3 regions of the Ensifer sp. ENS08 genome follow, and region 1 is predicted to be linked to each of the others. Evidence: riboswitches for the same ligand, from Rfam matches in the RefSeq annotation. Region 1 holds a riboswitch; each other region holds the start of a gene.
The links. Region 1 has a riboswitch for thiamine pyrophosphate ahead of thiB (thiamine ABC transporter substrate binding subunit). Riboswitches for the same ligand answer to the same signal wherever they lie in the genome.
Positions count from the first base shown of each region.

Region 2: it holds a riboswitch for thiamine pyrophosphate, as region 1 does, so the genes downstream of both, thiC (phosphomethylpyrimidine synthase ThiC) here and thiB (thiamine ABC transporter substrate binding subunit) in region 1, are expected to answer to the same signal.
Region 3: it holds a riboswitch for thiamine pyrophosphate, as region 1 does, so the genes downstream of both, thiO (glycine oxidase ThiO) here and thiB (thiamine ABC transporter substrate binding subunit) in region 1, are expected to answer to the same signal.

Region 1 is NZ_JACVBF010000004.1:236,272-243,392, forward strand. Features, by position in the region: gene IB272_RS13190 (multidrug effflux MFS transporter) at 1-488, opposite strand, end outside; gene IB272_RS13195 (MarR family transcriptional regulator) at 485-988, opposite strand; gene IB272_RS13200 (ABC-F family ATP-binding cassette domain-containing protein) at 1,148-2,974, opposite strand; gene IB272_RS13205 (thiamine diphosphokinase) at 2,978-3,628, opposite strand; gene IB272_RS13210 (GNAT family N-acetyltransferase) at 3,713-4,198, opposite strand; TPP riboswitch at 4,334-4,452, shown strand; gene thiB (thiamine ABC transporter substrate binding subunit) at 4,504-5,532, shown strand; gene thiP (thiamine/thiamine pyrophosphate ABC transporter permease ThiP) at 5,540-7,121, shown strand, end outside.
Region 2 is NZ_JACVBF010000011.1:115,679-122,799, reverse strand. Features, by position in the region: gene IB272_RS22170 (ATP-binding protein) at 1-455, shown strand, start outside; gene IB272_RS22165 (sigma-54 dependent transcriptional regulator) at 459-1,823, shown strand; TPP riboswitch at 1,921-2,049, shown strand; gene thiC (phosphomethylpyrimidine synthase ThiC) at 2,140-3,963, shown strand; gene IB272_RS35400 (hypothetical protein) at 4,419-4,952, shown strand; gene IB272_RS22150 (Zn-dependent hydrolase) at 5,125-6,363, opposite strand; gene IB272_RS22145 (M20 aminoacylase family protein) at 6,393-7,121, opposite strand, start outside.
Region 3 is NZ_JACVBF010000008.1:15,163-22,283, reverse strand. Features, by position in the region: gene IB272_RS18620 (thiazole synthase) at 1-598, opposite strand, end outside; gene thiS (sulfur carrier protein ThiS) at 602-799, opposite strand; gene thiO (glycine oxidase ThiO) at 796-1,767, opposite strand; TPP riboswitch at 1,929-2,049, opposite strand; gene bioB (biotin synthase BioB) at 2,475-3,491, shown strand; gene IB272_RS18600 (8-amino-7-oxononanoate synthase) at 3,488-4,633, shown strand; gene bioD (dethiobiotin synthase) at 4,630-5,268, shown strand; gene IB272_RS18590 (adenosylmethionine--8-amino-7-oxononanoate transaminase) at 5,265-6,533, shown strand; gene IB272_RS18585 (beta-ketoacyl-ACP synthase III) at 6,530-7,121, shown strand, end outside.

The DNA.
Region 1 (7,121 bases):
TGCCACCCGAAGAGACCGAGCGCCAGGCCGCCAAGCGTCGGGGACACGGCGGGTCCGAGGGCCAGCATCATGCCGATCATGTTCATGATGCGTGCGGCCTCAGTCCCGGTGAACTGGTCGCGCACGATCGCACGCGCCACGGTCATCCCGACGGAGGCGCCGATGCCCTGCACCAGGCGGCCGGCCAAAAGCACCGCGACGGAAGGCGCAAAGGCCGCCATCAGGCTGCCGACGAGGTAGATCGCCATGAAGATCAGCGTCGCGCGGCGGCGACCGATGACATCGGAGAGCGTGCCGGACACCAACTGGGCAAAGGCGAAGCCGGCGAAATAGAGCGACAGCGTCATCTTGATCGCCGCTTCGCTGGAGGAGAAGGCGCGCACCAGTTCAGGCATCGCCGGCGTATACAGCGCCATGGAAACGGGGCCGAGCGCCACCAGGAAGGCACCGATGATGCTTGTGCGCCGCTCGCTCATGCGACGCGTCATGGCGCGGCTCCGACCCGGACTTCGGCCTTCTCCGCTGTCTCCTTACCGGCAAGGCACGGATCGAGCTGACGCAAATTGTCACGCAGGATGCGCAGGTTGGAACAGAGAAGCGCGCGCGCTTCCGAGTCCAGCCCTTCCGTATAGGCATCCATCATTTCGCGAAGACCGGTCATCAGCTCGTTGAACAACGGACCGGCCTTTTCGGTGATGACGACATTCTTGGCGCGGCGATCCGCCGGATCGGGAACGCGGGCGACGAGCCCGTTCGCCTCCAGCCTGTCGAGATAGGCCGACAGCGTCATCGGCTCAATGCCCATGCGTGTGGCGATTTCGGCCTGTTTGATGCCCTCGGTGAGCGCCACCTGGATCAGCGTGCGCGCCTCGCCAGGCGTGATGCCCAGATCCATGGCATTGACCTTGCGGTCGAAGGCCCCGCGCAAGAGGCGCGAGACATCGGTCAGAAGCATTCCAATGGTTTCGGATTCTAGCTTGAAGGGCATCATGATCGTTCACAGGTGATATAATAAGTTTTACTTATCATACCCTGTGAAAACGTTCAACGCGGAAGGCCATCTTTCCCTTGCCAGTTTAACGGTAAAACTTGCAAGGATTCAACGTATTACCTTCGCAATCCCGCGCGGGACCGTCGTTGTTGTGTCTCAGCCCTCAAGCTCCTCGCGCAGCATTTCGAGCTCCAGCCATTCCTCTTCCATGCGAGCGAGGTCGGCACGCAGCTTTTCCAGCTCCTGCGCCAGCTTCGCAAAAGCATTTGGATCTTTTGTGAAAAGATTGGGGTCCGCCATCTTTTCTTCGCGCTTGGCAGCCTCGGCTTCCGCCTTGGCAATCTCTTTCGGCAGGTTTTCGAGCGCGAATTTCTGCTTGTAGGAAAGCTTACCCTTGGCAGCCTTCGGCGCTTCGGCGACAGGGGGCGCCGCCTCGGCCTTGGCCTTTTCCGCCTTCTCGGCCTTGCGCTTCTCCTCGATCGCGCCCTTGCGCTGCGCCATCATGTCGGAATAGCCGCCGGCATACTCGATCCAGCGTCCATCCGGCGCCTCCGGATTGGCCGGCGCAATCGTCGAGGTGACGGTGCGGTCGAGGAAGTCGCGATCGTGGCTGACGAGGATCACCGTTCCGGCAAAACCGGCGACGATCTCCTGCAGGAGGTCGAGCGTCTCGATGTCGAGGTCGTTGGTCGGCTCGTCGAGGATCAGAAGGTTGGTTGCGCGCGCGAGGATGCGCGCCAGCATCAGCCTTGCGCGCTCGCCGCCCGAAAGCTCGCGGATCGGGGTGCGCGCCTGCTCCGGCTGGAACAGGAAGTCCTTCATGTAGCCGGTGACGTGGCGCTGCTCGCCATTGACCAGCAGGTTGTCGCCGCGCCCGTCGGTCAGGTAGTGCGCCAGCGTTTCGTCGAGATTGAGGTCTTCGCGCTTCTGGTCAAGCGTCGCGATTTCCAGATTGGTGCCGAGCTTGACCGTGCCCGTATCCGGCTCGATCTGCCCGGTCAGGATCTTCAGGAGTGTCGTCTTGCCGGCGCCGTTCGGGCCGACCAGACCGATGCGGTCGCCGCGGTGCACGCGGATCGAGAACGGCGCGACGATGGTGCGCTCGCCATAGGCCTTGGTGACCTTCTCCGCCTCGATCACCAGCTTGCCCGATTCCTTGGCGTCGGCGGCCGTCGCCTGTACCGTTCCCTGCGGCCCCTTGTGGCCGCGATAGGTCGCCCGCATGGTCTGCAGCTCACCGAGGCGGCGCATGTTGCGCTTGCGCCGTGCGGTCACGCCGTAGCGCAGCCAATGTTCCTCGCGCTCGATCGCCTTGCCGAGCTTGTGCTGCTCCAGCTCCTCGGCCTCCAGCACCTCGTCGCGCCAGGCCTCGAAATGGGCAAAGCCGCGGTCGAGCCGCCGCGACTGGCCACGGTCGAGCCAGACGGTCGCGGTCGAGACCTTCTCCAGGAAGCGCCGGTCGTGCGAGATCAGAACGAGCGCCGAACGGCTGCGGATCAGTTCGTCTTCCAGCCATTCGATCGTCGGCAGGTCGAGATGGTTGGTCGGCTCGTCGAGCAGCAGGATATCCGGCTCCGGCGCCATGACGCGGGCAAGCGCCGCGCGACGCGCCTCGCCGCCCGAAAGGCGCTTCGGGTCTTCCTCGCCGGTCAACCCCAGGTGCTGCAGCAGATAGGCGACGCGATAGGGATCGTCACTCGGGCCGAGTCCTGCCTCGGCATAGGCCTGCACGGTGTCGTAGCCGTCGAAATCCGGCGCCTGGTGCAGATAGCGGATGGTCGCGGAGGGATGGCGGAAGATTTCGCCCGACTGCGCCTCGGCCAGACCCGCGGCAATCTTCATTAGCGTCGACTTGCCCGAGCCGTTGCGGCCGACCAGACAGATGCGGTCACCCGGTTCGACTTGAAAATTGGCGCCGGCTAGCAGCGGCGCGCCGCCGAAGGTGAGGAAGATGTCGTCGAGTTTCAGAATGGGAGGCGCCAAGGCTCAGGCTCCGGAAAGATCATAGGGGCGGGCGAGCACAATGGCGCGACCGCTCTGGAGAGTGAAGCGAAGGGGACCCTCCGCAACGTTGGAAACGGTTCGGGACGAGCCGAACGGCAAGGTGAAATCGTCGAGCGGATAGCGCGCATTGACGATCGAAAGACCGGTAAGCTCGGTCAACCCGAGCACCGAGAAGAGGCAGCCCTTGGGTAGGTCGAGGTCGAGCGAGCCGGCCAGCAGCGGATAGGCCTCTTCCTCGCCCGAGGTCATCAACACGGAAAGGCCACGCTCGGCAAGGGCGACGGCATGCAGCAGGTGCATGAAGGCGTGATCGCTGCGGGTACCGCCGAGGGCGCCGGCGAAAATCAGGCGATCGGCTCCACGCGACAACGCCGCCTCGACCGCGATCTCCCCGTCCGTCGCGGCCTTCGCCGCCGGATAGGGCTCGCGCGGGACGGAGGCGTAGTCCGCAAGGAGGGCTTCCTCGGTCGAGTCGAAATCACCGACCCAGACATCCGGCACGATGCCGAGCAATCGGGCATGGCGCATGCCGCCGTCAGCCGCAATGAAGCGACTTGCGGCCAGCTGGTGAGCCAGCCGGTCGGTCAGCGAAAGGGCGCCGCCAAGCAGAATGGTGAAGGTCGATCGAGCCATGGCAAAGCCCATAGCGCAAAGGACCGCCGAAGGAAAACGAAGAAAACCGTCGACCGAGCGGTTCTCGATATTTTGGTCAGACCGTCAATGCCCCTCGGGCACCGGATCGGGGAAAAGCATGCCGGCATAAATGCCGGGAGTCGAATCCGGAATTTCGACGGCGCCGGCCACCCGCTCGTAGAACTTCGCCGGCCCGACGCCGCCGATAATCGCGTAGCCATAGCCGGCCTCGCGCATCGCCGTGAGGCTTGCAAGCAGCAGCGCCTCTCCGATCCCCTGTCCGCGCATGCTTTCGTCGACACCGGTCGGACCGAAGAAGCCGAGTGCCGTTACGTCGTGGCAGGAAAAGCCGACGATCTTTTCGTCATGGACCGCGACGTGCATGCGCGTCGGGGTGGAGGAAAAGGCGGCTTCCGCCTCGCCCGCCCATCCGGCACCGAAAGTCTTTTCAATCCAGGAAACGACCAGGCGGCGCTCCGGCGCCATGGCGCGGCGAATGCTGATGCCAAGGCCAAGCTTCGACTGAGGTTCAGCCGGCAGGGCATAAAGTCGAACAAGCATATCGGGCATGACATTTCCTCCTCGCTGCCGTTGTGTAGCGCAGTTGGCGGCATACGCAAACACGAGCCATTGTGCTGGCCAGGCGTCCCCTTGCTTCGCCGTAAACATCGCTTGCCATGGGACCGAGGCAGCGGTAAATCTCTTGCCGCTCTAACGGGGTGCCTCCCGACCGCATTGCGGCCGGAGGCTGAGAGGCGTCAAAACGCCAACCCGCGGAACCTGATCCGGCTCATACCGGCGGAGGGATTAGACGCGATCGGATCGATACGCCCTTTTCCCATGCAACAACGAACTTTGGGAGAGAGGTCCTCGCCATGTGCAATTCATCGCAACTTAAATTCTTTAGCCGGCTAGCCCTTGCGACGGCCGCAAGCCTTGTTTTCTCCGGCGCCGCGACCGCCGCCGACAAGACGCTGACGGTGTACACCTATGAGAGCTTCATCACCGAATGGGGCCCGGGCGCCAAGGTCGCAGAAGCCTTCGAGAAGACCTGCGAATGCAAGGTCAACTATGTCGGCGTGGCCGACGGCGTCGAGTTGCTCACCCGCCTGAAGCTCGAAGGCGAGGCCTCCAAGGCCGACATCGTGCTTGGTCTCGACACCAACCTCGTTGCGGAAGCCAAGGCAACGGGCTTCTTCGCGCCGCACGGCGTCGAGGCAACCGGCGTCACCGTTCCCGGCAACTTCTCCGACGACACGTTCCTGCCCTATGACTACGGCCACTTCGCCGTCGTCTACGACACCGAAACGCTGAAGACGCCGCCGAAGAGCCTAAAGGAGCTGGTAGAAGGCGATCCGTCGCAGAAGATCGTCATCGAGGATCCGCGAACGTCGACGCCGGGCCTCGGCCTCCTGCTCTGGGTCAAGGCCGTCTATGGCGATGAGGCGGGTGCCGCCTGGACGAAGCTGAAGGACCGCGTTCTGACCGTCACCCCCGGCTGGTCGGAAGCCTATGGCCTCTTCACCAAGGGCGAGGCGCCGATGGTGCTGTCCTACACCACGTCGCCGGCCTACCACATGGTCGCGGAAAACACCGAGCGCTACCAGGCCGCTGCCTTCTCCGAAGGGCACTACATCCAGATCGAAGTCGCCGGCATGACCAAGAACGCCAAGGAGCCGGAACTGGCAAAGCAGTTCCTCGCCTTCATGACCGGTCCGGACTTCCAGTCGATCATCCCGACGACGAACTGGATGATGCCGGTCGCAGCCACCAAGGAGCCGCTGCCGGACGCCTTCAACAAGCTGGTCAAGCCGGAAAACACCTTCCTCCTGCCCTCGGAGGAAGTCGCCAAGAACCGCAAGGCCTGGATCGACGAATGGCTTGCCGCCATGAGCAAGAACTGAGGCCGGATTGTTCGCACTGCGCGAAAATCGCATGACAGTGGTCGCCGGGGCAGCCTGCCTCGGCGTCTTCGTACTTTTCGTCGGTCTTGCGATCGTCGCCTTGCTGAGCCAGACGGGCGGCGCGAGCGACGATGCGCTGTTCGACGCCTACATCTGGCGCGTCACCCGCTTCACGCTGCTGCAGGCGACCCTCTCGACGTTGCTGTCGGTGCTCTTTGCCATCCCCGTCGCCCGGGCGCTGGCGCGACGGCCGCAGTTCCCCGGCCGCATCTGGCTGCTGCGCTTGATGGCGCTGCCACTCGGACTGCCGGTTCTGGTTGGCGCACTCGGGCTGATCGAGATCTGGGGGCGGCAGGGTTTCCTCAATTCCGGCCTGCGCTGGCTCGGCCTCGCGCAGCCCGTCAGCATTTACGGCCTCTTCGGTATCCTGCTCGCCCACGTCTTCTTCAACATGCCGCTTGCGGCGCGCCTGTTCCTGGCCGGGCTCGAGCGCATCCCCGCCGAATACTGGCGCAGCGCCGCCAATCTCGGCATGCCGTCACCGGCACTCTTTCGCTTCATCGAATGGCCCGTCCTGCGCGGCCTCCTACCGGGTGCCGCCGGCCTCGTCTTCATGCTCTGCGCCACCAGCTTCACCCTCGTGCTGACGCTCGGTGGCGGGCCTGCGGCCAGCACAATCGAAGTGGCGATCTACCAGGCGCTGCGTTTCGATTTCGATCCGCCGCGCGCGATCGCGCTGTCAGCCCTGCAGATCGCCATGACCGGCCTGCTGCTGCTCCTGCTTCGTCATCTGGCGACCGAGCCGGAAGAGGGCATGACCGGTGGCCGCACTGTGCGCCGTTTCGATGGCGCGTCAAGGATCGCACGCCTGAGTGATGGCACCTGGATCACGCTTGCCTTTCTGTTTCTCGGCGCGCCGCTGGTCGCGGTTCTCATCTCCGGACTCGAAGCCGATCTGCTGAAGCTCGCCCGCGATCCGGCGGTGCACCGGGCGCTGCGGACGAGTGCGGCAATCGCGCTCGCCTCGGCACTCGCCTCCGTCACCATGGCAGCCGTGATGATCCGGGCGGCGGCAACCGCCACCGCGCCGCGTCACGCGACGTCGCTCTCCCGCGGCTTTGCCGGTGCCATCGGTGCCAGCACCTCGCTGATCCTCTTGGTGCCGCCGGTGGTGCTCGGCGCCGGATGGTTTCTGCTTTTGCGTCCCTTCGGTGACGTCGCGCGCTTTGCACCTGCCATCGTCGTTGCGATCAACGCGCTGATGGCGCTGCCCTTCATCCACCGCATCCTCGCGCCGGCAATGGCGACCCATGCGGCACGGTCCGAACGGCTGACGGCAAGCCTTGGCATTCGTGGTTTTGATCGTCTGCGATGGATCGACTTTCCGGCGCTGCGCAAGCCGCTATTGATGGCCCTTTCCTTCGCCATGGCGCTGTCGCTCGGCGACCTCGGCGCCGTCGCTCTCTTCGGCAGCCAAGACATGGTGACGCTGCCGTGGCTGCTCTATAGCCGTATGGGCAGCTACCGCACCGCCGACGCCGCCGGTCTCGCCCTTTTCCTCGGGCTTCTCTGCCTGATATTCACCATCC
Region 2 (7,121 bases), on a different contig from region 1:
GCTTCGTCGCCGAGCCGACGCCCATGCGCGACGTGATCGAGGGGGCGATGATGTTGCTGCGCAGCCGCTTTGCCGGCCGCATGGATGCGATCGTCATCGACCTGCCGGAAAATGGCCTCAGCGTCCTCGGCAGCCGCATCCGGCTCGAGCAGGTGCTGATCAACCTTTTGCAAAATGCCCTGGAAGCGCTCGGCACGCGCAGCGGCGCCGAGATCCGCGTGCGCTGCGAGGACGGTCCCTCCGGGACGGTTTTGCTCGTCGTTGCCGATAACGGCCCAGGCATTCCCCTGCACATCCACGAGGATCTGTTCACGCCGTTCAACACCTCGAAGGATGAAGGGCTCGGCCTCGGCCTTGCCATCTCCAAGGAGATCGTCGCCGACTATGGCGGCGATATCACCGTCGAAACCAGCGACAGGGGCACCGTCTTCACGGTTCGCCTGAAGAGGGCCTGAGCGATGCAGCCGACCGTCTATCTCGTCGACGACGACAACCATCTGCGAAAGGCGATGACGCAGACGCTGGAACTCGCCGGCCTCGCCGTTACCCCTTTTGCCAGCGCTGCCGAAGCGTTGAAGACGCTGGATGCGAATTTCGACGGCGTCGTCGTCAGCGATATCCGCATGCCGGGCATCGACGGCCTCGCCTTCTTCCGCCGCATCGAAGCTTTCGACGCGGATCTGCCGGTGATCCTGGTGACCGGCCATGGCGATATCCCGATGGCAGTGCAGGCGCTGCAGGATGGCGTCTACGACTTCATCCCCAAACCCTTTGCCGCCGACCGGCTGGTGCAGAGCGTGCATCGCGCGCTGGAAAAACGCCGGCTCGTGATGGAAAACCGCGCGCTGAAACGGGCCGCCGAGACGGCCGGCGACAACCTGCCGCTGATCGGCCAGACGCCGGTCATGGAACGTTTGCGCCAGACGATCCGGCACATTGCCGATACCGATGTCGACGTGCTCGTCGCCGGCGAGACGGGCAGCGGCAAGGAGGTGGTGGCGACGCTGCTCCACAATTGGAGCCGACGCCGCAACGGCAACTTCGTGGCGCTGAATTGCGGGGCGCTGCCCGAAACGGTGATCGAAAGCGAACTCTTCGGCCACGAACAGGGCGCCTTCACCGGCGCCTTGAAGAAGCGCATCGGCCGGATCGAGCATGCGAGCGGCGGCACGCTGTTCCTCGACGAGATCGAGGCGATGCCACCGGCGACTCAGGTGAAGATGCTGCGCGTTCTGGAAGCGCGCGAAATCACGCCGCTTGGCACCAACCAGGTTCGTCCGGTCGATATCCGCGTCATCGCGGCTGCCAAAATCGATCTTGGCGACCCGGCGCAGCGCGGCGATTTCCGGGAAGACCTCTACTTTAGATTGAATGTCGTAACGCTGTCGATCCCGCCGCTGCGCGAACGCCGAGACGATATCCCGCTGCTCTTCTCGCACTTCCTGACCCGGGCGGCCGAGCGCTTCAAGCGCGACGCGCCTGTGGTCACATCGGCCGTGCAGAGACATCTGATGACGCATGCCTGGCCGGGCAATGTGCGCGAGCTCTCGCACTTTGCAGAACGCGTGGCGCTTGGTGTCGAAGGTCCGCTGGGACAGCCGATTGCGCCCGCCGAACAGTCTGGATTTGCGCTCCCGGAACGGCTCGAACGCTACGAGGCGGAGATCCTGAAAGAGGTGTTGCGGGCTCAGCGCGGCGACGTCAAGGCGACGATCGAGGCGCTCGGCATTCCGCGCAAGACCTTCTACGATAAGCTCCAGCGCCACGGCATCAACCGTGCCGATTACGCCGAGCGGGCCGCACCGGAAAAGGCCGGCCGCTAGCGTCAAATCCGAATCCGCAAACACATGCAATAGGTGCATCTTTGTCGGCAGGCGAATTCACGCTTGACGACCCGGGCCGATCGATGGCTATGATCTAGGCATTCACCAGGGGGGTCCCGCAAGGGGCTGAGATTCTGCTGGATGGCCGGATTGCCGGCTGTGGCGCAGTGACCCGTTGAACCTGATCCAGTTCATACTGGCGTAGGGACGGTGCAGATATCGAAGCCAGGATTCCGTGCGTCCAGCATCTGGCGGAGCGTCTTTCATCCTTCCGGCATCAGAACTGGGTCTCCAATTGCAAACTTGGAGCCTTGTCATGAATATTGCCACCAAACCCGCAGCCCTCACGGTCACGCAAGGACCGCTTCCCGCCTCCCGCAAGATCCACAAGCCGGGCGTGCTTCATCCGGATATCCGCGTGCCGATGCGCGAGATTGCGCTCCACCCGACGTCGGGCGAGCAACCGGTTACGGTCTATGATTCCTCCGGCGCCTACACCGCCGACGACGCCGAGATCCGCATCGAGGACGGCCTGCCGCGGCTGCGCCGCAACTGGATCGTCGACCGCGGCGATGTCGAAACCTATGAGGGACGCGTGGTCCGCCCCGAGGACAACGGCTTTGTGAGCGGCGACAGGCTGACACCGACCTTCCCGTTCCAGCATGCGCCGCTGAAGGCCACGGGCGGCCGCGCGGTGACCCAGCTTGCCTATGCCCGCGCCGGCATCATCACGCCGGAAATGGAGTTCGTGGCGATCCGCGAAAATCTCGGCCGCGACGCGGCGCGTGCGAAGGTCCGGGACGGCGAAAGCTTCGGCGCCCACATCCCCGATCACGTGACACCCGAATTCGTGCGCCAGGAAATCGCCAGCGGCCGGGCGATCCTGCCTGCCAACATCAACCACCCGGAATCCGAGCCGATGATCATCGGCCGGAACTTTCTGGTGAAGATCAACGCCAATATCGGCAACTCCGCCGTCACCTCGTCGATGGCGGAAGAGGTCGAAAAGATGGTCTGGGCGACGCGCTGGGGCGCCGACACCGTCATGGACCTTTCGACCGGCCGCAACATCCACAACATCCGCGAATGGATCATCCGCAACTCACCGGTTCCGATCGGCACCGTGCCGCTTTACCAGGCGCTGGAAAAGGTCAACGGCATTGCCGAGGACCTCACCTGGGAAGTCTATCGCGACACGCTGATCGAGCAGGCTGAACAGGGCGTCGACTATTTCACCATCCATGCCGGCGTCCGGCTGCACTACATCCCGCTCACCGTCGATCGCGTCACCGGCATCGTTTCGCGCGGCGGCTCGATCATGGCCAAGTGGTGTCTGCATCACCATCGCGAGAGCTTCCTTTACGAGCATTTCGAGGAAATCTGCGACATCTGCCGCGCCTATGACGTCTCCTTCTCGCTCGGCGACGGCCTGCGCCCCGGCTCGATCGCCGATGCCAACGACGCGGCACAATTCGCCGAACTCGAAACGCTCGGCGAGCTCACCAAGATCGCCTGGGCCAAGGATTGTCAGGTGATGATCGAAGGCCCCGGCCACGTGCCGATGCACAAGATCAAGGAGAACATGGACAAGCAACTCGCCGTCTGCGGCGAGGCGCCGTTCTACACACTCGGACCGCTGACGACGGACATTGCGCCCGGCTACGACCACATCACGTCGGGCATCGGCGCGGCGATGATCGGCTGGTTCGGCACCGCCATGCTCTGCTACGTCACGCCGAAGGAGCATCTCGGTCTTCCCGATCGCAACGACGTCAAGGTCGGCGTCATCACCTACAAGATCGCCGCCCATGCCGCCGATCTCGCCAAGGGCCATCCGGCCGCCCAGGTGCGCGACGACGCGCTATCGCGCGCGCGCTTCGAATTCCGCTGGGAGGACCAGTTCAACCTCTCACTCGACCCGGAGACGGCCCGTAACTTCCACGACGAGACACTGCCGAAGGAAGCGCACAAGGTCGCGCATTTCTGCTCCATGTGCGGCCCGAAATTCTGCTCGATGCGGATCTCGCACGACATCCGCGCAGAAGCGCAGAAGGAAGGCCTGGAGGCAATGGCCGCGAAATACCGCGAGGGCGGCGACCTCTATATGCCGGTGGAAGGGGCGGCTGGCGCGGCCGAGTAGACGACAGAGACTCGTTGAAGGGGCCAGTCACGGCCCCTTCAGTTCACTCAGGGCTCCGCCTCCCGCCTCGGAAGCGGAAGCGGCGATCGCCAAGGCTCTCCTCCTCCGTCATGCTTGGGCTTGAGCCGAGCATGACGGAGGGTGGGAGGCGCGCCAACGACCCCGTTCAATCAACAAACATGCAACGTCCTCTGTCCCTCTCGCGACGCCTCAGCGATGAGGGCGATCATCTGTATGTCGTGGCCGCCGCCAGAGGCCCGCACCTTGCGCTCCGTGTCGCCCGTCCCCCCAATTGCTTGTCCCCACATCGATTGAACGATATGCAAGGCGCACGCAAAAGTCGCTGTCGGCGAAATTCATTCGCAGCGGGCAGCCGAACTGTACCCGCGCAAAAGTCCTGCAGGACGACGCAAGAACGCCGTTTGCACAAGGAGAATGACTTGAGGACATGCCTGTTGAGACTGACGGCCTTGTCCATAGGAGCCCTTGCAGCATTCGGCGGAGATCTGCCGCGCCTCAACGGTGACCGGGGCTTTGCCGGGGGCCTTTCCTGGATTTCCGCTGCCCATGCGGACGACGCCGATGCCGGCGGCACGAATGGTGAAGGTGCCGCGGGCGGCAGCGACCAAGGTAGCGAAAACGTCGGGAGCGGCGGAAGCAACGGCACAGAGGGTGGCGGCGATTGGGGCTCCGGCGATGGTAGCGGCGTGGGCGGCGAGCCCGGCGGGACCGGGGCTGGCGGTGGAGGCGGCGTCATCGACGGAAGCGGCCTGAGCGGCGGAGACAGCGAGCGCCACTCATCCTCTTCGCGCGACGGGCGGGATTACGGACCAACCGGCAGCGTATGGTACGGCGGCAGCAGTTTCCTCAATCTTTTTCGCCGGACACCGGAAGAGCCTCCCGAGGGGAGCGGGCCAGAGTCTTCCACCCGGCAGAAGAGCGATGCGGGATCCCGCAAAAGCGCGGGTCACACCAGAACAGAGCCCTGAAGAGATGTCTGCTTCGTCGCGCCGAAGGATGCCGTGTGCTGTTTATCGCAGACATAGAAGCGTCTGCGCCTGGATGCTTGGGCCAAGCCCTGGCATGACGGAGCAGCGGGAGGCGCGCTATCGATCCCGTTCGATCAACGAACGCGCAACGTCCCTATAGCCCTATAGCCCTCTAGCGACCACTCACCATCCGCTCGACCACATCGAGCAGCACGTTGGCGCCGGCGACCAGATCATCCGGCTCCGTGTGTTCGCGCGGATTATGGCTGATGCCGTCGCGGCTCGGAACGAAGATCATCGCCGTCGGCGCGATGCGGGCGATCATCTGGGCGTCATGACCGGCGCCCGAAGTCATGCGCCGGCTCTTGAGGCCTCGCGCCTTCGCCGAAGCCTCGACCGCTGCGACGATGCCCTGATCGAAGGCGACGGGCTGGAAGCGTGCCAGCCGCTCGACCGAGATCGTTACCCCCTCTTCCGCGCCGATGCGCACCAGAAAGTCCGCAAGCGCCGCTTCGAGCGCCTGCAGCCGATCCTCGTCCGGATCGCGCAGATCGACGGTGAAGGCGGCACGCGATGGGATGACGTTGATCGCGTCGGGCTCGAAACGCATGGTGCCAATGGTCGCGACACTCGGCGCGTTCGACCGGGCAATATGCTCGCGCAGGAAGAGGCCGACACGCGCGGCCGCGAGACCGGCGTCGGAACGCATTGCCATCGGCGTGGTGCCGGCATGGTTGGCGACGCCATCGATCGTCACGCGCTGCCAGGAAATGCCCTGCAGGTTCTCGACGGCACCGATCGAAAAGCCCTCGCGCTGCAGCACCGGCCCCTGCTCGATATGGAGCTCGACATAGGCGTGGGGCTTGAGGAACCCCGGCTCGATGTTGCCGGCATAGCCAATCCGCTCGAGTTCCTCGCCCAGCGACGAGCCATCCGTGCCGATGGTCGCGAGCGCTGCGTCCAGCGGCAGGCCGCCGGCATAGACGAGCGAGCCGAGCATGTCGGGCGCAAAACGCACGCCCTCCTCATTGGTAAAGGCGGCAACGACGATCGGTCGGGCCGGCGTCACGCCACGGTCCTTCAGCGTCTCGATTACTTCGAGCGCGGCGAGTACGCCGTAACATCCGTCATAGATGCCGGCATTGATGACCGTATCGATGTGCGAGCCGAGCATGATCGGCGCTTCGCCGCTGTTTTCCTCGCTGCGCCAGATGCCGAAGATGTTACCAATCTGATCCACGGCCACATCGAGGCCCGCCGCCTCGATCCAGGCGACGAGGCGGTTGCGGCCGGCCTTGTCGTTGTCGGAGCCGGCCAGCCGGGTCAGTCGCCCTTCTGCATCGCGACCGATTTCGCCAAGCTCGCGGATGCGCCCGAAGAGGCGCGCGGCGTCGATGGAAGGAAATGACATGTTATTCCTGCTTTCATGCGGATTTTGGTTCATGGCCGGCTATCAGCCAACGCCAGTCTCTGCCGGATAATCTCGGCGTGATAACGCGCGCCGAAGATCAGGGCGTCGTCGTTGAAGTCGTAACGCGGATTGTGCAGCGGCGCCGATGTCTCGCCATTGCCGATGAAGACGAAGCAGCCCGGAACGTGCTCAAGGAAGCGTGCGAAATCCTCCGAGCCGGTCATCGGCTCGGCGGCCGTTGCGACATTCCCGGTCCCGAACACCGTTTCTGCTGCGGCAAAGGCGTGGCCGGTCAAGGCCGGGTCATTGATCAGTGGCACGAACTCGCGCGTGTAGTTGACCTCGACCTCGCAGCCATAGGCATCCGCCGTACCCTTGGCGATCACCCGCATCTCCGCTTCGATCTTGGCGCTGACCTCCGGGCGGAAGCTGCGGGCATCGCCGAGGATGCGGGCGAGACCGGGCAGCGCGTTGCGCGTGCCGTCGGTCAAAAGCTCGGTGACCGAAACGACACCGATATCCGTCGGCGAGAGGCGGCGCGACACGATCGTCTGCAGATTGACGACGGTGGCGCAGGCGGCGACCAGCGTCTCGTTGCCCCAGTGCGGCCGCGCCGCGTGCCCGCCGACGCCTTTGAGCACGATCTCGAAATTGTCCTCCGCCGACATGATGGCGCCGACGCGGGTTTCGAAACGGCCGACCGGCAGCCCCGGCATGTTGTGCAGGCCGTAGATTTCGTCGAAGGGAAAACGTTCCAT
Region 3 (7,121 bases), on a different contig from region 1:
AGCCGAACTCCATCACCGTCGTTGCGTGCGAGGGCCGGCCGATGCCGGCATCGACGATCAGCGGCACATCGGGAAAGCTGGCCCGCATTGCCCTGAGCGCCTGGATGTTCTGCGGCCCCATGGCGCTGCCGATCGGCGCGCACCAGGGCATCAGCACCTTGCAGCCGGCTTCCACGAGCCGTTCGGCAACCACGAGATCATCCGTGGTGTAGGGAAAGACTTCGAACCCTTCGGCCGAGAGGATGCGCGCCGCCTCGACCAGCCCGAAGACATCGGGCTGCAGCGTATCGTGGTGGCCGATCACTTCGAGTTTCAGCCAGTTGGTGCCGAAGACCTCGCGCGCCATCTTGGCCGTCAACACCGCCTCTGACACCGAGTGGCAGCCGGCGGTGTTCGGCAGCACGTGCACGCCGAGCGCCCGGATCAGTTCGAAGAAGGCGCCGCCCTGGCGGCCTCCGGCGGTTTCGCGCCGGAGCGAGACCGTGACGACCCCAGTGCCTGACGATCGCACCGCATCTTCCAGAACGGCGGGGGAGGGGTAGCGGGCGGTGCCGAGCAACAACCGTGAGCGCAGGTCCTGTCCATAAAGCGTCAGCATGTCTCAGCCTCCTTTCATCGGCGAGAGAATTTCGATCCGGTCCCTGTCGCTGAGCGCATGACCCGAACGGTCGGCCCGGTGCACCAGTTCGCCGTTGACGGCGGTGGCGAGCCAGTCGCCTTCGAAATCAAGGGCGGCCAGAAGCTCGGTGAGGGTGGTGACGGCGAGGTCGTGATCCTCGCCATTGACGGTCAGTCTCATGCGGCATCTCCCTTCAGGTCCTGCGCAAGCGCGAGGTCGGCTGCTTCCGCCGCCAGGGCCGGCGAAAGCAGGAAGCCATGGCGGTAAAGTCCGTTGATCGTGATGGTCTGCCCGGTGCGCAGGGCGCGCGGCAGGTTGTTGGCGAAGGCGGGGCGGACGCCGGCGCCGGTTTCGACGAGGCGCGCTTCGCCGAAGGCCGGATGCAGCGCATAGGCGGCGTTCAGCAGTTCCATGAGGGAGCGGGCGGTGATCGGTCCGCCGTCATCCGTCTCGATCATCGTAGCCCCGCACATGAAGAGGCCGCCGCCGCGCGGCACGATGTAGAGCGGGATGCGGGGATGAATGAGCCTGACCGGCCGCGACAGCTCCACGTCGCTTGTCTGCAGGTAGAGCATTTCACCGCGCACGCCCCGCAGGCCCGGCTTTTCGCCGATGCGTGCCGCGCCGGCGCAGTCGGCGACGAGATCGTGGTGGCCATCGTCGCTCGTCTCATCGAGGAAGGTGACGCCGTGATCGACAAGCTTCTGCCGCAACCGGCTCAGCGCCCGGCGCGGGTCGAGATGCGCCTCACCGGGAAAAAACAGCGCCTCGCGGAAACGTCCGGCAAGCGCCGGTTCCAGCCGTTCGATCGCGGCGGCGTCGAGCCATTCGAAGCCGGAGGTGCGTGAGGCAAAGCGCTTGAGTTCGCCCGCATCCCGTGGCGGGGCGACGACAAGCGTGCCGTTTCGGGAAACCTCGCCTGGCAGGGCGTCGTCCCACCAGTCAATGGCGCCGATGCCCTTCGTCAGCACCACCTCTTCGGCGCTTTCGCGTTCGCACCAGGGTGCCAGCATGCCGCCGGCAAACCAGGAGGCCGCGCCGGCAAAGCCTGGCTTTTGCTCGACAACCGTCACCGCGACACCGCGGGCGCTAAGTTCATGCGCCAGACAGAGCCCTGCGACGCCGGCACCTTTGACGAGGATCCGCATGGCTCAGTGTTCCCGCGAGGCGTGGGCGGGCCGTCGTGAGGGAAGCGGGATGGTGTTGGCGGTGTGCATGCCGAGGCTCCGATTGTGGAGACCCAGTTCACGAGCGAAGGAAGGGGAAGGACGCCTTGCCGTTGAATGGTCGCGTGAAGGCGACGTTTGCGGCAGCGATGTCTGCACCGTCCCTACGCCAGTATGAACTGGATCAGGTTCAACGGGTCACTGCGCCGCGCAAACCGCATAGCAGAATCTCAGCCCCTTGGCGGGACACCCCTGGTGAATGCTCCAAGCTGACCGTTCGGGACGGTTTTTGTCAAGAGCCAGCATTCGTGTGCCATGCGATCTCATCTGCCGAAAAAATTATCTATAATTTTGCGACGAGAAAGCGGAAGCGTTGGCGGCGTGATGAAAGGAGGTAGGGCAACCGGGTGGAGCGGGTCGAAAAACACCGGAGAAGCCGAGCCGCGTCCTTGTTTCTCGGGTGCGGTACGCCCGATTTCGGAAATGGGAGCTGCGACCGATTGATTGGTGATTGTTGCCCCGTCTCGGCGGTTTCCAGATTCACTCACGGTCAAAAATACAACCTTAAGGGTATGTTCTAACAGAAACTCTCCATCTGGGTGCTTGCGAACTTTGTTGGTCGATAAAATTATAGATAATATCAGATTCTATCTATTTCGCGTTTGCAATGACCTGGAGGACGAGCCGAAATGCTGGACGGAACCCTATCAACTGGCGCTAATTTTACACCGGGTGACGCGGGCGAATCCCGCTGGACCCAAGCGGAAGCTGAAAAAATCTATAATTTGCCGTTCAACGATTTGCTCTACCGCGCACACACGGTCCATCGTGCGCAGTTCGATCCCAACACCATCCAGATGAGCAGGCTGCTCTCGATCAAGACCGGAGGCTGCGCCGAGGATTGCGGCTATTGCAGCCAGTCCGCCCACTATCCGACCGGGCTCAAGGCATCGAAGCTGATGGAGGTCGAGCGTGTGCTTGCCGAGGCGCGACAGGCGCGCGACGGCGGTGCGACGCGCTATTGCATGGGGGCCGCCTGGCGCAGCCCGAAGGACCGCGACATGGACGCGATCGTCGCCATGATCGGCGGTGTGCGGGCGCTTGGCATGGAAACCTGCATGACGCTCGGGATGCTGACGCCGGACCAGTCCGCACGGCTCGCCGAGGCCGGGCTCGACTACTACAACCACAATGTCGATACCTCCGAACGCTTCTACGGCGAGATCATCACCACCCGCAGCTTTGCCGACCGGCTGGAGACGCTCGCGAATGTCCGCGATGCCGGCATCAAGGTCTGCGCCGGTGGCATTCTCGGCATGGGCGAAACCGCCGACGACCGGATCTCCATGCTGGTGACGCTCGCCAATCTGCCGGTGCCGCCCGAAAGCGTGCCGATCAACATGCTGATCCCGATCCCGGGCTCGAAGCTGGCCGATGCAGCGCCCGTCGATCCGATCGATTTCGTCCGCACCATCGCGCTTGCCCGCATCCTGATGCCGCTATCGCATGTCCGGCTTTCGGCCGGCCGGACCGACATGAGCGACGAGACGCAGGCGCTCGGTTTCTTCGCCGGCGCCAATTCGATCTTTGTCGGCGAAACCCTGCTGACCGCCGACAATCCCGGCGAGGACCATGATGCGGCGCTCTTCCGACGCCTGGGGTTGAAGCCGATGGCTCCGGCGGCAAGGCAGGATGCGGCCGAATGACCCTGGGTCTGTTTGCGCGCTATGAGAAGACGCTGGAGGGCCTTGATCGCAAGGGCCGCCGGCGCGCACTTGCCCCCGCTGGCGGCCTCGACTTCACCTCGAACGACTACCTGGCGCTCGCCGCTTCGACGCGGCTGAAGGCGGCGATAACGAGTGCCATCGCGCGCGGCGTGCCGGTCGGCTCCGGCGGCTCACGGCTGTTGCGCGGCAATCACGAAGAACACGAGACGCTTGAGGCGGAAGCGGCCACCTTCTTCGGCGCGGAACGAATGCTCTTCTTCGGCAGCGGCTACGCCGCCAATGCTGCCCTGTTTTCGACGCTGCCGCAGCGCGACGACCTCATCGTCCACGATGCCCTGATCCATGCGAGCGCCCATGAAGGCATCGCTGCGAGCAAGGCCGATGCGGTTGCGGCAGCGCACAACGATATCGACGCCTTTGCCGATGCCATCGGCCAATGGCGCCGCGCCGGCGGCACAGGGCGCCCGTGGATTGCCGTCGAAAGCCTCTATTCGATGGATGGCGATCGGGCGCCGCTCGCCGACCTCTTAGCGCTTGCCGCGCAGCATGACGGCTTTCTCGTCATCGACGAGGCGCACGCGACCGGCGTCTTCGGGCCGGAAGGTCGCGGTCTCGCCGCTGAGCTGGAGGACCGGGAGAACGTCGTCATGCTGCATACTTGCGGCAAGGCGCTCGGTGTTTCCGGCGCACTGGTCGGAGCAAGCGCCGTGCTTTGCGATTATCTCGTCAACCGCGCCCGCAATTTCATCTATTCGACCGCGCCCTCGCCACTCATCGCGGCCGCGGTGCGTGAAGCGCTCGCCGCCCTCGTCGACGAGCCGGAACGCCGCGCCGCATTCGACGGCCTCAGGTCCTTCGCCAACCGGGCGCTCGCCGAGGTGCTCGGCATCGAAGGCAGCGGCTCGCAGATCCTGCCCATCCCGATCGGTGATAACGGCCGAGCGGTCCGCATCGCCGCCCGTATGCGCGCCGAGGGTTACGATGTCAGGGCAATTCGCCCGCCGACGGTGCCGGAAGGCACCGCGCGTCTTCGGATCGCCATCACCCTCAACGTCGACCGGGCCGCAATCGTGCAGATGCTGCAGCAGTTGAAGATCGCGATCGCGAAGGAGCGGCCATGAAAACCCGTATCGTGGTCACCGGTACCGATACCGGCATCGGCAAGACCATCTTTTCCGCAGCCCTTACCGATGCGCTCGACGGTTGCTACTGGAAGCCTGTGCAGTCAGGGCTCGACGAAGAAACCGACAGCGAGACCGTCGCCCGGCTCGGCCGGTTGTCGTGTGACCGCGTCCTGCCCGAAGCCTACAGGCTCGCAATACCGGCATCGCCGCACCTGTCAGCACGGATCGACGGCGTCACCATCGACCCGGAGCATCTTTCCCCGCAAGCGGTGGAACGACCGCTGGTGATCGAAGGCGCAGGCGGGCTTCTGGTGCCGCTGACGGAGCACACGGTCTTTGCCGATGTCTTCGCGCGCTGGCAGATCCCGGTGGTTGTCTGCGCTCGCACCGGGCTCGGCACGATCAACCACACCCTCTTGTCGCTCGAAGCGTTGCGCCGCCGCGCCATTCCCGTTCTCGGCGTCGCCTTCATCGGCGACGCGCAGGAGGATAGCGAAGCGATCATCGCGCGCCTTGGCGGGGTGCGCCGGCTCGGGCGGCTGCCGCGGCTCGACCCGCTGACGCCCGACAGCCTGCGCCACGCCTTCGCCGAGAATTTCAACATCGCCGATTTTCGAGGGATGCCGGCATGAAAAGCTCCACCGTCTGGTATCCCTTCACCCAGCATGCCCTCGAACCGGCGATGCGCCGCATCGTCGGCACCGAGGGTGCCTATCTCGTCGACGAAGATGGCACGTCGATCCTCGATGCGATTTCGTCTTGGTGGGTTATCACCCACGGCCACCGTCACCCCACGATCATGGAGGCGATCCGCAGGGCTACGGAGACCTACGACCAGATCATCTTCGCCGAATATACTCACGGACCGGCGGAAGACCTGGCGCGCGGGCTGATCGAGATCGCACCGCCCGGGCTCGCCCATGTGTTTTATTCCGATAGCGGTTCGACTGCGGTCGAGGTCGCGCTGAAGATGGCGCTCGGGTTCTTCCACAACAGCGGCCAGCCGCGGAGCCGGATCTGTGTGCTGGAGCATGGCTATCACGGCGACACGATCGGCACGATGTCGGCCGGCGAAAGAGGCGTCTTCAATGCCGCCTACGCGCCGCTGCTCTTCGCCGTCGATCGCCTGCCCTTTCCGGAGCCGGGCCGGGAGCAGGCAACGCTCGACGCCTTCGAACAGGCTTGCGCTTCCGGCGAGGTTGCCGCCCTGTTGATCGAGCCCCTGCTGCTTGGCGCCGGTGGCATGAAGACCTATCCGGCTTCCGTGCTGTCCGAGCTGAAACGCATTGCCGAACGGCATGGCAGCCTGCTGATCGCCGACGAGGTGATGACCGGTTGGGGGCGGACGGGCTGCCTGTTTGCCTGCGAGCAGGCCGGGATCGCGCCCGATATTCTCTGCACCTCGAAGGGGCTGACTGGAGGCGCGCTTCCTCTGGCCGCGACGCTTTGCACCTCGGAGATCTTCGAGGCGCATCTTTCGGCCGACCGACGCAAGACCTTCTTCCATTCGAGTTCCTACACGGCCAACCCGATCGCCTGTGCCGCGGCACTTGCCAATCTCGCCGTCTGGAGACAGGAGCCGGTGGGCGCGCGTATCGAAACCTTGGTCGCGCGCCAGCGTCGACATCTGGCGCGTTTCGCCGATGATCCTCGCTTCGGCGACGTTCGCCAAATCGGCACCATTACAGCCCTCGACCTCACGGTGCCGTCCGGCGGCTATCTCGCCGAGGTCGGCCCGCAGCTCAGGGCGTTTTTCCGCAAGCGTGGTTTGCTGATCCGTCCGCTCGGCAACGTCATCTACCTGATGCCGCCCTATTGCGTCACCGATGCCGATCTCGGGCGGGCCTATGACGCGATCGACGAGGCGGCGTCGCTCTTCGGGGCAGGGCAGCTATGAGGCTTGTTCGCTCATCCCGGATCGTCGGTTTCGGCCATGCGGTGCCGGAGCGGCGTGTCGCCAACGGCGAAATCGAGACGACGCTCGGGCTTGAGCCCGGCTGGATCGAGCGCCGCACCGGCATTCGCGAGCGGCGCTGGGCCGCGTCTGAAGACACGCTGTCGGGGCTTGCAGCAAAGGCGGGCGCAATGGCGCTCGAGGATGCCCGCACCCCGGCCGCCAATATCGCCCTGGTCCTGCTTGCGACCTCGACGCCCGATCACCTGCTGCCGCCTTCAGCACCCCTGCTCGCCCATCGTCTCGGCCTTTCCAACGCTGGTGCGATTGACCTTGCCGGCGCCTGCTCGGGTTTCCTCTACGCCCTGACGCTTGCCGACGGTTTCGCGCGGGCTCAGGGAAAGCCGGTGCTGGTGGTGGCGGCCAACATCTTGAGCCGCAGGATCAATCCGGCCGAGCGGGCGAGCGCCGTGCTCTTTGCCGATGCGGCCGGCGCCGTCGTCGTCGCGCCGTCCGATGACCCGCAAACCGGCCTCGTCGGCGTTGACCTTGCCGCCGATGGCAGCCGCTACGATCTGATCTCGATTGCCG